DNA from 4 places in the Kineococcus terrestris genome. Region 1 is predicted to be linked to each of the others. Evidence: riboswitches for the same ligand, from Rfam matches in the RefSeq annotation. Region 1 holds a riboswitch; each other region holds the start of a gene.
The links. A riboswitch is a leader RNA that binds a small molecule or an ion and turns the genes downstream of it on or off. The one in region 1 is predicted to bind S-adenosylmethionine.
Positions count from the first base shown of each region.

Region 2: another riboswitch for S-adenosylmethionine. It lies ahead of AB8M62_RS03035 (methylenetetrahydrofolate reductase); the one in region 1 lies ahead of AB8M62_RS15300 (acyl-CoA dehydrogenase family protein).
Region 3: another riboswitch for S-adenosylmethionine. It lies ahead of AB8M62_RS17590 (ABC transporter ATP-binding protein); the one in region 1 lies ahead of AB8M62_RS15300 (acyl-CoA dehydrogenase family protein).
Region 4: another riboswitch for S-adenosylmethionine. It lies ahead of AB8M62_RS08420 (MetQ/NlpA family ABC transporter substrate-binding protein); the one in region 1 lies ahead of AB8M62_RS15300 (acyl-CoA dehydrogenase family protein).

Region 1 covers NZ_JBEUEI010000027.1:29,317-32,781, forward strand. Annotated here, with positions in the region: gene AB8M62_RS15295 (AAA family ATPase) at 1-1,422, shown strand, start outside; SAM riboswitch class IV at 1,485-1,595, shown strand; gene AB8M62_RS15300 (acyl-CoA dehydrogenase family protein) at 1,656-2,963, shown strand; gene AB8M62_RS15305 (NADPH-dependent F420 reductase) at 3,037-3,465, opposite strand, start outside.
Region 2 covers NZ_JBEUEI010000003.1:82,594-86,058, reverse strand. Annotated here, with positions in the region: gene metE (5-methyltetrahydropteroyltriglutamate--homocysteine S-methyltransferase) at 1-280, opposite strand, end outside; gene AB8M62_RS03035 (methylenetetrahydrofolate reductase) at 277-1,284, opposite strand; SAM riboswitch class I at 1,345-1,436, opposite strand; gene AB8M62_RS03030 (DUF8692 domain-containing protein) at 1,687-2,298, shown strand; gene AB8M62_RS03025 (DUF485 domain-containing protein) at 2,437-2,817, shown strand; gene AB8M62_RS03020 (monocarboxylic acid transporter) at 2,814-3,465, shown strand, end outside.
Region 3 covers NZ_JBEUEI010000038.1:5,221-8,685, reverse strand. Annotated here, with positions in the region: gene AB8M62_RS17595 (aliphatic sulfonate ABC transporter substrate-binding protein) at 1-1,021, opposite strand, end outside; gene AB8M62_RS17590 (ABC transporter ATP-binding protein) at 1,108-1,863, opposite strand; SAM riboswitch class I at 1,991-2,089, opposite strand; gene AB8M62_RS17585 (hypothetical protein) at 2,211-2,477, opposite strand; gene AB8M62_RS17580 (MBL fold metallo-hydrolase) at 2,593-3,465, opposite strand, start outside.
Region 4 covers NZ_JBEUEI010000011.1:8,079-11,543, reverse strand. Annotated here, with positions in the region: gene AB8M62_RS08425 (methionine ABC transporter ATP-binding protein) at 1-900, opposite strand, end outside; gene AB8M62_RS08420 (MetQ/NlpA family ABC transporter substrate-binding protein) at 902-1,840, opposite strand; SAM riboswitch class IV at 1,924-2,029, opposite strand; gene sufU (Fe-S cluster assembly sulfur transfer protein SufU) at 2,132-2,563, opposite strand; gene AB8M62_RS08410 (aminotransferase class V-fold PLP-dependent enzyme) at 2,563-3,465, opposite strand, start outside.

The DNA.
Region 1 (3,465 bases):
GGCGCGACGGCCCGCAAGGTCCGCTCCTACTTCAAGGCCGTGCGCCGCGCGGCCCGCGCCGAGGGCGCCGCCGTCGCCTTCATCGAGGAGATCGACGCCATCGCCGGCGCGCGCGGCGGCATGTCGTCCGCGACCCCCCTCCAGACCGCTCCCGCGAGCGCCGGGGTGCTCTCCTGCGGCGGCCTGAGCGGGCTGGAGCGCCTGGTGGCCGGCGCGGGGGGCGCGCCCGCGCCGGTGCGCGTGGAGCGCCTGGCCAGCAGCGAGGGCGCCAGCGGCGTCGTCAACGAGCTGCTCGTGCAGATGCAGTCCTTCGACGAGCCGACGGCCGGGGAGCGGGTGCGCGGCGCGCTGGTCGACCTGGCCAACCGCTTCCTGCCCGAGGGGCGCCGGCTGCGCCGCCCGCGCACCGAGCCCGCCGAGGTCCTCGTCGTGGCCGCGACCAACCGCGCCGACGCCCTCGACCCCGCGCTGCTGCGTCCCGGCCGCTTCGACCGCCGCCTGGTGTTCGGCCTGCCCGACAAGGCGGCCCGGCGCGAGCTGGTGGACCACTTCCTGGCCCGCAAGGCCCACGAGCCGGCCCTGGACGAGTCCGAGCGCCGCGACGCGCTGGCCGGTGTCACCTCCGGCTACAGCCCCGTGATGATCGAGAACCTGCTCGACGAGGCCCTCGTCAACGCCGTGCGCCGCGGCGGCGACGGCATGTCCTGGGCGGACCTGGAGCACGCGCGCCTGGTCACCGAGGTGGGCCTGGGCCAGCCCGTCGGGTACACCGCGCACGAGGCGCGGCTCATCGCCACCCACGAGGCCGGGCACGCCGTCGTCGCGCACCTCGTGGCCCCGCACCGGCGCCTGGACGTGCTGACGATCGTCAAGCGCGCCAGCGCCCTCGGCCTGCTCGCCCACGGCGACGTCGAGGACGTCTACACCCGCTCGCGCTCGGAGCTGGCCGGGCTGATCCGCATCGCCTTCGGCGGGCAGGTGGCCGAGGAGCTGTTCTTCGGCGACGTGTCCACCGGCCCCTCCGGCGACCTGCAGGCCGCCACGACGACGGCCGCGCAGATGGTCGGCGCCGCCGGGATGGCCGGCACGCTGGTCTCCTTCGCCGCGGTGCAGAACGGCGCCTTCGCCGACGGCAACCTCGTCTCCCGGGTCCTGGGCGACGCCGAGGGCCGGCGCCTGGTCGAGGGCCTGCTGGCCGAGCAGAAGGAGGCCGTGCGCGAGCTGCTGGGCCGCCACCGCCACCTGGTGGCCGCCCTGCGCGACGCGCTGCTGGAGCGCCACGAGCTCATCGGCCACGAGATCACCGACGTGCTGGCGGCCGCCGCGCGCGAGCACGGGGCCGGCGGGCCGGGTGAGCCCGACCGGGTCCTGGACCTGCGTGACGGGGCGGTCCTGCCCAGCGGCCCGCGCCCGCCGGCCTGACCCGCCGCCGCAGGCGCACCGGCGCTCGACAGCGCCGGTGCGCTCGTGGCACGCTCCGCGCAGGTCATGAGCGCCAGCGTCAAGCCCCGGCTCGCTGGCCGGCAACCCTCCACGTCGTGGGGTGCCCCGGGTGATGACCTGACCTGGTGCTGACGCACGGGTAAGGACGAGCGTTCGCACGTGCGCCTCCCGGGCCGACGCACCTCAGCGTCCACGACCGTGAGGAGCGACGGGTGAGCACCGCCACCGACGACCAGACCGTTGAGCGCGCGAGCGCCGGGACGAGCCCCGCGCAGCGGCTCACCGCCGTGCGGGAGCGGCTGCGGCCCCTGCTGGAGCGGATCGCCGAGGGCACCGTGCAGCGCGAGCGGGGGCACGTCCTGCCGCGCGAGCAGGTGCGCGAGCTGCTGGCGGCCGGCTTCGGCCGCCTGCGGGTGCCCGTCGAGGAGGGCGGGGAGGGCCTGGACGTGCGCGGGCTGGCCGAGGTGCTGGTCGACGTGGCCGCCGCCGACCCGAACCTGCCGCAGGTCTTCCGCGGGCACCTGGCTTGGGTCGAGCACCTGCTGTCCCTGCCGGCGGGGGAGTACCGCACCCGCTGGATCGGGCGCGTCGTGGCCGGCGAGCTGGTCGGCAACGCCTGGAGCGAGACGGGCGACGCCACGACCGGGAAGCAGCAGACGGTGGTGACCCGGCGCGAGGGGCGCTGGGTCGTCGACGGCCGCAAGTACTACACGACCGGCACGATCTTCGCCGACTGGACGGACGCGACCGCGCGACGCGTCGACGCGGACGGGAGCGAGGAGGTCGTCACCGTCCTCGTGCGCACCGACCAGCCGGGCGTGCGGGTCAGCGACGACTGGGACGGCTTCGGCCAGCAGCTGACCGGCACCGGCACCCTCGTGCTGACCGGCGCGGTCGTCGAGGACGAGGACGTCGCCCCCTTCACCGACCGCTTCCGCTACCAGACGGCGCTGTACCAGCTGGTGCTGCTCGCCGTCCTGGCCGGCGTCGCCGAGGCCGTCGAGCGCGACACCGGCGCGCAGGTGCGCTCGCGCACCCGCAGCTACACGCACGGCCTGGCGCCGCTGGTGCGCCACGACGCGCAGGTCCTCGCCGTCGCCGGGGAGGTCTCGGCCACGGCCTTCACCGCGCGCGCCCTCGTGCGCTCGGCCGCCGAGGCCGTGCAGGCGGCCGCCGACACCGCCCACGAGCGCGGCTCGGCCGCCGACCGCGCCGCCAACGTGGAGGCCGAGGTGCGCACGGCGCAGGCGCAGGTCGTCCTGTCCGAGAGCGTGCCGCGCGCCGCGACCCTGCTGTTCAACACGCTGGGCGCCTCCGCGACCAGCCGGGCGCGGGCCCTGGACCGGCACTGGCGCAACGCCCGCACCGTCGCCTCGCACAACCCGGTCATCTACAAGCAGCGCATCGTGGGCGACTGGTCGGTCAACGGCACCGAGCCGCCGTTCGTCTGGGACGTCGGCACGCACGCCTCCGTGGACGCGGCGGCCGTGCGGGCCGCCGGGGGCGCCTCCCGCGGCTGAGGCCGGGCCGCGACGAGCGGCGCCCCCACCGCGGGAGCGGCGGGGGCGCTGCTCGTCGTGCGGGTGACCGGGGTCAGCGCACCGAGCGGTCGGCGCGCTCCAGCAGCGCCAGCAGGTCCTCGCCGGTGGTGCGGCGCGGCCGCTCGGGGTCGCCGTCCTCCGTGTACGCGCCGGCGTAGGCGGGCTGGTCGCGCTGGAAGCGCCAGCTGTCGGCCAGGGAACCGGTGTCGAGCACGTCGTAGCCCAGGGAGTCCAGGAAGGCGGCGACGACCCGCTCGGCGTCCTCGTCGTCCCCGGCGGTCAGCAGCGTCGTGCGCTCCGGCGAGCCCGCCGGGCGCTGCAGGACGCCGAGGTTGGCGGCGAAGATGTTGTTGAAGGCCTTGACGACGCGGGCGCCGGGGAAGTGGCGCTGCACGAGCTCGCTGGTCGTCAGCTCGTGGCTGTCCAGCTCGGCGGTGTCGCCGTCGCGCTCCGGGTAGTAGTTGCAGGTGTCGACGACGAC
Region 2 (3,465 bases), on a different contig from region 1:
TGACGGCCGCGTCGAGGACGTGGTCGTAGCTGGAGGCGGCCGAGGGGATGGACGCGTCGTGCGCGTGCAGGCCCAGGGCGTTCAGGCGGCGCAGGGTGCGCGCGCGCACCGCGGCCAGGGCCTCCTCGGTGGCGGCGACGTCGGCGCGCCCGGCCCACAGGGCCTCCAGGGCCTTCTTCGCCTCGCGGCGCGGGCCGGTGCGGGGGTAGCCGAGGACGGTGGCGCCCCACGGCGCCGAGGCGGTGGTGCGTCCGGTGGTGGGGTGGTCGGTGGTGCTCATGCGGTGCCTCCAGCCGGCTGCGCGGCGGGTTCGGGGAGGGGTGCCTCCGGGGAGCTGCCGGCCTGCGGCCGTCCGGCCGCCGGCGGGACCGTCGGGGTCCGCGTGTCGAGGTGGGCGCCCTCGAGCAGGTCCAGCGCGTGGTCGTGGGAGTTGAAGGTGTAGACGTGCACGCCGGGCGCGCCGGCGTCGAGGAGCTCGCGGACCAGCCGCGCCCCCCAGGCGGTGCCGGCGCGGCGGCGGGCGGTGTCCCCGGACTCCTGCGCCGTCTCCAGGACGGCGAGCAGCTCGCGGGGCACGGGCACGCCGGTCAGCTGCTGCAGGCGCAGCAGCCGGGCCGGGTCGGTGGTGGGCACGACGCCCGGCAGCACGGGGATCGTGATCCCGGCGGCGCGGGCGCGCGCCAGGTGGTCGGCGTACTCGCTCGCGCGGTAGCAGACCTGCGCGACGGCGAAGTGGGCGCCGGCGTCCTGCTTGGCGCGCAGGGCCGCCAGGTCGTCCGGCCCGCCGGAGGGGAAGGCCGCCACGGCGATGCTCAGCGGTTGCTCGTCCACGGGGCGGGCGCCGCCGCGCTGGGCGAGGTGGCGCCGGTCGGCGACCTGCAGCAGCTCGACGAGGTCGCAGGCGCGGTGGACGCCGTCGGGGTGCGGGCGCCAGTCCTCCTGCCCGGCCGGCGGGTCCCCGCGCAGGGCGAGGACGTCGCGCACCCCGGCGTCGAAGAACGCCGTGGCCAGCTCGACGACCTCGCGGCGGGAGGCGCCCACGCAGGTCAGGTGCGCCAGGACGGGCACCGGGGTGCTGGCCAGCACGTGCCGCACCAGGTCGGCGCTGGGCCCGCGGGTGGCGCCGGAGGCCCCGTAGGTGACGGAGAAGAAGTCCGGCAGGACGGCGGACAGCTCGGCCACGGTGCGGTGCACGGCGTCCACGCCCGCCGCCGAGCGCGGCGGGTACAGCTCGAAGCTGACCGTGGGCCGGTCCGTCCCCCGCAGGCGCGGGGCGAGGCTCACCGCCGGGCCCGGGCGCCGGCGCAGGCGGGGGTGGCGGGGGTGCGTGACATCGACATCTGAACTCCATCGGCCTGGCGTTAGCACCCTCGCCCGGGCTCGGGGGGTTGCTGCGGCGTCACGGAGCCAGGACTCTCGACCGCTCTGGATGGGCTGCGTCGATGCTAGGGGCACGGGGCCCGCGCTTCAACACCCTTCGTGTCGGCCGTGCGCGGGGCGGGCTCGATCGCCCGGGCGGGTGAGGTGCCGGCCGGGCGCGCAGCCCCCCGCGCCGAGCGCCGGGGTCTCGCGCGGACCTGCCATAGTCATCGGATGGTCACCCGGCGTTCACCGATCAGCCACCGAGCGGAGGACCAGGGCCCTGCTCAGCTCTCCGTCGCGCCCGCCCGCGGGCACGGGGAGGCGGTGCTCGTCGGCTCGGTCGTGGCGGCGAGCGTCGCGGCCGCTGCGGCGCTGACCGTGGTGATCGGGCTGGAGCCCGAGTGGTACGGGGTCGCGGTGCGCGACGTCCTCGCGGTGGCGCGCGCCGGGGACCCGCTCACGTTCTACGCCGGGTGGGTGACCTACCTCGGCGCGCTGGGCTGGTTCGCCGCCGCGACGGCGGGCGTCCTGACGGGCCTCGTCCTGCGGGGCCGGGCGCCGCGCCGGCGCACCTCCCTGCTCCTGTGGGGCGGGCTGGTCTCCCTGGCCATGGGCGTGGACGACCTGTTCATGTTCCACGACGGCGTGCTGGCGTGGCAGGGGGTGCCCGAGGAGGCGACGATGGCCGCGCTGGGCCTCGCCGCGGCGGTGTGGGCCCTCACCTTCCTCGGCTCCTGGGCGCGGGAGCTGACCGGCCTGCTGCTCGTCGCCGCTGGCGCCTGGTTCGCGCACTCGGTGCTCGTGGACGTGCTGGACGTGTCCCTGCTGGTGCACGAGGAGGCCAGCAAGCTGGCCGCCGTCCTGTGCTGGACGGCGTGGTTCACCGCGGTCAGCGCCCGCGAGCTGCGCCGCGCGACGGCGCCCGCCGCCCGCTGAGGGGTCTCGCGCGAGCGCACGGGCACGTCTTCCGGAAGCCCTCTCGGCGCGTTCGGTGGCCGGGAGTCTCGACGTCGAGCTACCGTCGGCGCCCTCACAGCCGGGGCTCGGGGTCCCGGCGCTGACGAGGAGGTCACCGTGAGCACGACCGACCACGGCCGGTCCGGGCCGGCCGGCGAACCGCCCGGCGGGTCCGGGCCCCTGGACGGGCGCACGCCCTACCAGGAGGTCCAGGACTCCCCCGAGTTCGCCGCGCTGCGACGGCGCTTCCGCCGCGTCGTCTTCCCCCTGACCGCGCTCTTCCTGTTCTGGTACCTGCTGTACGTCCTGCTGGCCGACTACGCGCACGGCTTCATGAGCACGCGCCTGGGCGACAGCAACATCACGATCGGGCTGCTGCTCGGGCTGAGCCAGTTCGTCATGACGTTCGCCATCACCACCGTGTACGTGCGCTGGGCGAACAAGAGGTTCGACCCGGCGGCCGAGGAGCTGCGCCAGCGCGTCGAGGGGGTCCGGTGAGCGCTCTGACGACGGGCCTGTCCACCGCGGCGGCCGCGGGGACCGACATCGGCAACCCCTGGGTCAACATCGCCATCTTCGGCGCGTTCGTCGCCGTCACGCTGACGGTGGTGCTGCGGGCCAGCAAGAACAACCGCACGGCCGCCGACTTCTACGCCGGCGGGCGCGCCTTCACCGGCCGGCAGAACGGCGTCGCCATCGCCGGCGACTACCTGTCGGCCGCCAGCTTCCTGGGCATCGCCGGCGCCATCGCCCTGTACGGCTACGACGGGTTCCTGTACTCGATCGGCTTCCTCGTCGCCTGGCTGGTGGCGCTGCTGCTGGTCGCCGAGCTGCTGCGCAACACCGGCCGCTTCACGATGGCCGACGTCCTCAGCTTCCGGCTGCGCGAGCGGCCCGTGCGCACGGCCGCGGCGATCTCGACGCTGGCGGTGTCCTTCTTCTACCTGCTGGCGCAGATGGCCGGCGCGGGCGGGCTGGTCTCGCTGCTGCTGGGCATCGACTCGCGCGCCGGGCAGAACGTCGTCATCGCCGTCGTCGGCACGCTGATGATCCTGTACGTGCTCGTCGGCGGCATGAAGGGCACCACCTGGGTGCAGATCATCAAGGCGTGCCTGCTGGTCACCGGCGCCGGGATCATGACGGTGT
Region 3 (3,465 bases), on a different contig from region 1:
ACGCCGCCTGCGCGAACTGCGGGGCGAACAGGCCCTCCAGCGCCGTGCGGGCCTCCTCCTCCGAGCGCACGTCACCGGTCTCGACCATCAGCGGGACGATCGCCTCCAGGACCTGCGCCTGCGCGTCGCCCGGCTCCAGGTCGACGAAGCTGGTGCGCTCCAGCACCAGCGCGGCGACCTCGTCCTCCTGCTGCGCCTCGGCGGCGTACAGGGCCTGCAGGTCGGCCGGGTTCTCCAGCGCCCACGCGCGCGCCTGCGCGTACGCGTCGACGACCTGCTGCGCCAGCTCCGGGGACTCCTCGATGAACTGCTCGCGCGCGTTGAGCATCCCGTAGGTGTTGAAGTCGACGTTGCGGTACAGCAGGCGCGAGCCCACCGTCAGCTCCGAGGCCGCCATGTTCGGGTCCAGGCCCGCCCACGCGTCCACGTCGCCGCGCTCCAGCGCCGCGCGGCCGTCCGGGTGCTGCAGGTTGACGATCTCCACGTCGGCGCCCGACAGGCCCGCCTCGGCCAGCGCCTGCTGGAGGAAGAAGTACGGGTCCGTGCCGGTGGTGGCGGCGATCCGCGTCCCGCGCAGACCGGCCACGTCGGTGATCGGGGAGTCCGCGCCGACGACCAGCGCCGTCCACTCCGGCTGGGAGTACACGGCGATCGTCTGCACGGGCGAGCCGTTCGCGCGGGCCTGCAGGACGGCCGAGCCCGCGGTGGAGGCCACGTCGAGGTTGTCGTTGCGCAGGAACTCGTTGGCGCGGTTGCTGCCCAGCGACTGCTCCCACACGACCGTCAGGCCGGCGTCCTCGAGGATCCGCTGCTCGCGCACCACCAGGCTCAGCGGGTTGTAGAGCGCGTAGTCCAGGCGGACGGTGTCGCCGCCGCCGGAACCCGAGCCGGAGCCGGCGCCCTCGGTGGCGACGGCGCCGGTGCTGTCCTCGCCCTGCACGCAGGCGGCGGCACCGAGCGCGACGCCGCCGAGGGCGAGGCCGAGGGCGGTGCGGCGGGCGAGGGGACGGGGGGTGCGCAGCACGGGGTTCCTCCAGGCAGGGACGAGCGGCGGTCCGGGACGGACCGGCGCTGCGGGGGGGGTGGAGCGGTGGTGAGGGGGGCGGGTCAGGCGTGCCGGGGCACGCCGAGGAGCTCCAGGAGCTCCACGCGGTGGGCGGCCAGCTCGGCGTCGCCGCGGTCGCGGGGGCGGGGCGCCGCCACGCGCAGGTCGCGCACCACGCGGGCGCCCTCGGCACCCTCGGGGGTGCCGAGCACGAGGACGCGGTCGGCCAGGTGCAGGGCCTCGTCGACGTCGTGGGTGACGAACAGGGTCGTGGCGCCCGTGCCGCGCTGGACGTCGTCGAGGAGGTCCTGCATCTTCAGCCGGGTCAGCGCGTCCAGCGCCGCGAACGGCTCGTCGAGCAGCAGCACGCCGGGCCGGCGCACCAGGGCGCGCGCCAGCGCCGCGCGCTGGGCCATGCCGCCGGAGACGCGGCGCGGGCGGTGCCCGGCGAAGTCGGCCAGGCCGACGGTCTCGAGCTGGTGGGCGACGCGCTCGCGGCCCTCGGCGCGCGGGGTGCCGCGCGGCAGGCCGAGGGCGACGTTGCCGGCCAGGTCGCGCCAGGGCAGCAGGCGCGGCTCCTGGAAGACGACGGCGCAGCGGTCGCTGACGTCGCGCACCGCCTCACCGCCGACCGCGACCTCGCCCGCGGTGGGCAGGTCCAGGCCGGCGACCAGGCGCAGCAGCGTGGACTTGCCGCTGCCGGAGGCGCCGAGGAGGGCGACGGTGGACCCGGCCTCGACGACGAGGTCGACGTCGGCCAGCACCCGGTGGGTGCCGCGGGCCGTGCCGAAGGAGCGCCCGACCCCGCGCAGGACCACGTCGGCGGGCTGCAGGGCGTCGGCGCGCGCGGTGGTCGCCGCGTCCGTGGGGGCCGTGGCGGCGGTGCGGGGAGCGCGCTCGGGCGCGGTCTCGTGCGCGGTCGCGGGACCAGGGGGCAACTCGGCTCCTCCATCGGTCCTGGCGTGAGCACCGTGCCCGGGCCCGAGGGCCCGGAGGTTGCTGCGGCGTCGTCGAGCCAGGTCTCTCGGCCGCTCTGGATGGTTGCACCATCAAAGGCCGAGGGGGGAGCCGTGTCAAACCAGGGTGCCCCGGGCAGCCGACCGCGGCGCGCGGCGTCACCGGGCGTGAGCGGACGGCGCGCGGACCCCCGCGCCCGGGCCGGGCCTCAGACCGGGCGCGGGTCGGGCATCTGCTCGCCCAGCGGCCGGACGTCGGCGACGGCCCCGCCGTCGCCGTCGCGCAGCCAGCAGCCGACCGCGCGCAGGCCCAGGTCGGCCAGCGCCGCGTCGAGCTGGACCGGCTCGTAGTAGCCGTGCGCGGGCGGGTCGCTCAGCGCCAGCCGCGACAGCACGCGGCCGTCGTCGGTGCTGACCACGAGCGCCCGCTGCTCGTGGTCGAGCAGCGCCGTGAGGAAGGTGAACGCCTGGGCCATGACTCCCCCGTTCCCGTCGGGACCCGGTGTCAGCGGGTGTCCCTGCGACGGTACCCGCGAAGGGCCCGGCGCACGCGCGGATCGGCGGGACCGGTCCGCGTGTCGCCGCGGGGGCTCAGGCCCCGGGGGGCGGGGGTGCCGCGGGGGCGCGGTCGAAAGGCAGGACCTGACCGGGGCGCAGCACGACGGCCCGCACGTCCGAGCGGCGGGCCAGGCGGTCGGCGAAGTGGCGTCCCGGCGCCCACCAGCGGTCGCCCATCGTGCGCCCGAGCGCGACCGGCGCCAGCGTCCCCCAGTGCACCGGCACGGCGAGGGCCGGGCGCACGCGCGCCACGACCCGCGCGGCCTGGCGCGGGTCCAGGTGGTGCTCGCCGAGGGTGTGGCCCCAGCCGCCCACGGGCACGAGCGCCACGTCCGGGCCACCCTCGTGACCCGGGGCCGGGCCGCCGTCCACGGCCACCGCGCGGCGCGCGCGCAGCTGCGCCAGGACGGCGTCCTCCAGGCCGGGGAAGGGGCCGGTGTCGCCCAGCGCCCACACCGTCACGGGCACCCCGTCGGCGCGCGGGACCTCCAGCAGGTGGCCGACGGCGGCCGCGTCGCGGGGCGCGCCGGTCAGCAGGGCCAGGGTGCGGCCGCCGTCGTGGTGGGCGGGCAGCGCGGTGACGGCCACCTCGCGGCGCGAGCCGTCGAAGGCGCGCACGGGCAGGTGGACGGTCTGGCCGGCGCCCGCCTCCACGACGCGGCTGCCGACGGGGCGCAGCCGGTGCCGCAGCCAGCGCGCGGCCCCCGGCGGGGCGACGACCCAGTCCGCGTCCAGCGCGCGCAGCGAGGCGACGTCGCAGTGGTCGTGGTGCAGGTGCGAGACGACGGCGACGTGCGCGCGGGCGGAGTGGTCGGCGGCCGGCACCGGCTGGCGGCGGCGCAGGTGCGCCAGGCCCGCGCGCAGCACCGGGTCGGTGACCACGCGCACCCCCTCCACGTCGACGAC
Region 4 (3,465 bases), on a different contig from region 1:
GCCGTGCACGAGCTCGGCGCTCACGCCCGCGTCGCGCAGGACGCCGTCCACGCGCGCCAGCAGCCCCGGCTCCTCGGTGATCTGCACGGACACCAGCCGGCCCGGGTGGTTGGCGCGCAGGCGCTCCAGCACGTCGGCGTCGGGCCGGTCGTGCAGGGCGCTGCGGACGAACCGCTTGGCGGCCGCCGAGGTCGGGGAGGTGAACACGTCGTACACGTCGCCGACCTCGACGACGCGGCCGTGCTCCATGACCGCGACGCGGTCGGCGATCTGGCGCACGGCGTCCATCTCGTGGGTGATGACGACGACGGTGACGCCCAGCTCGCGGTTGACCCGACGCAGCAGGGACAGCACCTCGGTGGTGGTCTCCGGGTCCAGCGCGCTGGTGGCCTCGTCGGCCAGCAGCAGCGGCGGGTTCGTGGCCAGGGCGCGCGCGATGCCGACGCGCTGCTTCTGCCCGCCGGACAGCTGCTCGGGGTAGGCGTGGGCGCGGTCGAGCAGGCCCACGAAGTCCAGCAGCTCGGCGACCCGGGCGTCGTGCTCGCGCCGGGGCACGCGCGCCACCTTCAGCGGGTAGGCGACGTTGCCGGCCACGGTGCGGGAGCGGAACAGGTTGAACTGCTGGAAGATCATCCCGATGCGCTGCCGGGCGCGGCGCAGGTCCCTCTCCCCCAGCGTGGTCAGGTCCTGCCCGGCGACGACGACCCGGCCGCCGGTGGGGGGCTCCAGCGCGTTGAGCAGGCGCACGAGCGTGGACTTGCCGGCGCCGGAGTAGCCGATGACGGCGAGGACCTCGCCCTGCGCCACCTCGAGGGTGACGTCGTCCACGGCGCGGACGACGTCACCCCCCGGGCGCCGGTAGTGCTTGGAGACACCCTCCAGCGAGACGATGGCGGCCATCTCAGCCCTGCGCCGCCCGGGCGTCCTCCTCGATGGCGGCCAGCTGCTCCTGCAGGGTCGCGGCGTCCACGTCGCGGACCACGCCGCCGGGGTAGTCCTGCGAGAAGGCCTCCAGGACGGCCGGGTCGTGGAACAGGGCGGCCAGGTCCAGGTAGGTCTGGTCGTCGGCGTCCTCGGCGCGGGTGACGAACAGGTTCACGTACGGGGCGGCCTCGGGGCTCTCCGGGTCGTCGGCGAAGACGACGTCCTCGTCGGCCAGGTCCGCGCTGGTCGCGTAGTTGTTGTTGACGATCGCCGCCGCCACCGAACCGCTCTGCAGCGCGTTGGCGGTCTGCGAGGCGTCCAGGGACACCAGCTCCACCCGCGAGTCCTCCACGTCCTGCAGGTCGGAGAACGGCGTGCCGCCCTCGCGCAGGGTCAGCAGGCCGGCGGCCTGCAGCACGAGCAGGCCGCGGGCCTGGTTGATGGCGTCGTTGGGCAGCGCGACCTGGGCGCCGTCGGGCAGCGCGTCGGCGCTGTCGGCGGTGGTCGAGTACAGCGACAGCGGGTAGACGGCCGTGGCGCCGATGGGCTGCAGGTCGTCGCCGGCGTCGACGTTGTAGTTCGCCAGGTACTGGGTGTGCTGGAACTGGTTGATGTCCACCTCGCCCTGCGACAGCGCCGGGTTGGGCAGGCTGTAGTCGGTGAAGTTCACCAGCTGCACGTCCACGCCGAGGCGCTCGTCGGCCAGCTCGGTGTAGGTGCGCCAGAACGGCAGCGCCTGGTCGGACACGCCGATGCGCACGGTGCGCTCGCTCGCCGCGGTGGTGGCCGAGCCGCCGCCGCGGGTCAGCAGGACGCCGACGACGACCGCCACGACGACGACCGCGGCGACGATCCCGGCGATCAGCGGGGTGCGGCTCCTGGGCTTGTCGGGCAGGGAGGGGGTGGTGCTGCTCACGGTCTTCTCCTGGGGTCGGCGCCGTCCCCCGCAGTGGCGACGACGTCGTTGGGCCGCAGGACAGCTGGTCCGTCGAGGACCGGTTCACACGCTTGCGGGGCGACCCCGCCGGGCTTCCACCTGGGGCACCCCACCGCGGACGAGGGTTGCCGGTCAGCAAGCCAGGGCTTGTCGCTGACGCTCGATGCCGTGCAGGACAGTAGGCAGGCGCCGCTCACGCGGTCAAATCGGCGCTGAGAACCTCGCGGCGAGCGCGCGGGGAGGCTCCGCGGGGACCGCGGCGGACGGTGTTCAGGCGCGCTGGACGGCGTCGGCGAAGGCCGCCCAGCTGAGCAGGGCGCACTTGACCCGGGCGGGGTAGCGCGCCACCCCGGCCAGCGCGACGCCGTCGCCGAGGACCTCCTCGTCGCCGGTGTCGGCGCCGCGGCTGGTGAGCATCGCCTGCATCGCCGTGCGCACGGCCAGCGCCCGCTCGAGCGGCTGGCCGACGACGAGCTCGTGCAGCACCGAGGCCGAGGCGCGGCTGATGGAGCAGCCCTCCGCCTCGAAGGAGACGTCGCGCACGACCTCCCCGCCGGGCGCGCCGGCCAGGTCCAGGCGCAGCGTCACCTCGTCCCCGCACACGGGGTTCACGTGGTGCACCTCGGCGGAGAACGGCTCGCGCAGGCCGGCCCCCTGCGGGTGCTTGGAGTGCTCGATGATCAGCTGCTGGTACAGGTCCATCAGGCGAACACCTCCCGCGCGCGGTGCAGCTCGCGCACCACGGCGTCCACCTCGGCGGCGGTGTTGTACGGGCCGAAGCTGACCCGCGTGGTGGCGGCCAGGCCGAGGGCGCGGTGCAGCGGCCAGGCGCAGTGGTGCCCCGTGCGCACGGCGATGCCGGCGTCGTCGAGGACCTGCCCGACGTCGTGCGGGTGCACGCCCTCGACGGCGAAGGAGACCAGCGAGGTGCGCTCGGCGGCCGCGCGCGGGCCGACCACCCGCACCCACGGCAGGTCGTCCAGGGCGTCGAGCAGGCGGGCGGTCAGCGCGCGCTCGTGGGCCTCCACGCGCGCCATCCCCCAGCCGGTGAGGTAGTCGACGGCCGCGTGCAGGCCGACGGCCTGCGCGGTCATCGGCACGCCGGTCTCGAACTTCTGCGGCGGGGGCGCGAACGTGGAGCCCTCCATCCGCACCGTCTCGATCATCGAGCCGCCGGTGAGGAACGGCGGCATCGCCTCCAGCACCTCCCCGCGCCCCCACAGGACGCCGATGCCGGAGGGGCCGAGCATCTTGTGCCCGGAGAACGCGGCGACGTCCACGCCGAGGGCGGGCAGGTCCACGGGCAGGTGCGGGACGGACTGGCAGGCGTCCAGGACGCTCAGCGCCCCGGCGGAGCGGGCGGCGGCCACCACCCGCGGCACGTCGGTGAGGGCGCCGAGCACGTTGGAGGCGTGGGTGACGGCGACCACGCGGGTGCGCGGGCCCACCAGCGCCTCGAGGGCGTCCAGGTCCAGGTGGCCGTCCTCGCGCACCCCCGCCCAGCGCAGCACGGCGCCCGTGCGCAGGCACAGCTCCTGCCAGGGCACGAGGTTGGCGTGGTGCTCGGCCTCGGTGACGAGCACCTCGTCGCCCTCGCGCAGCAC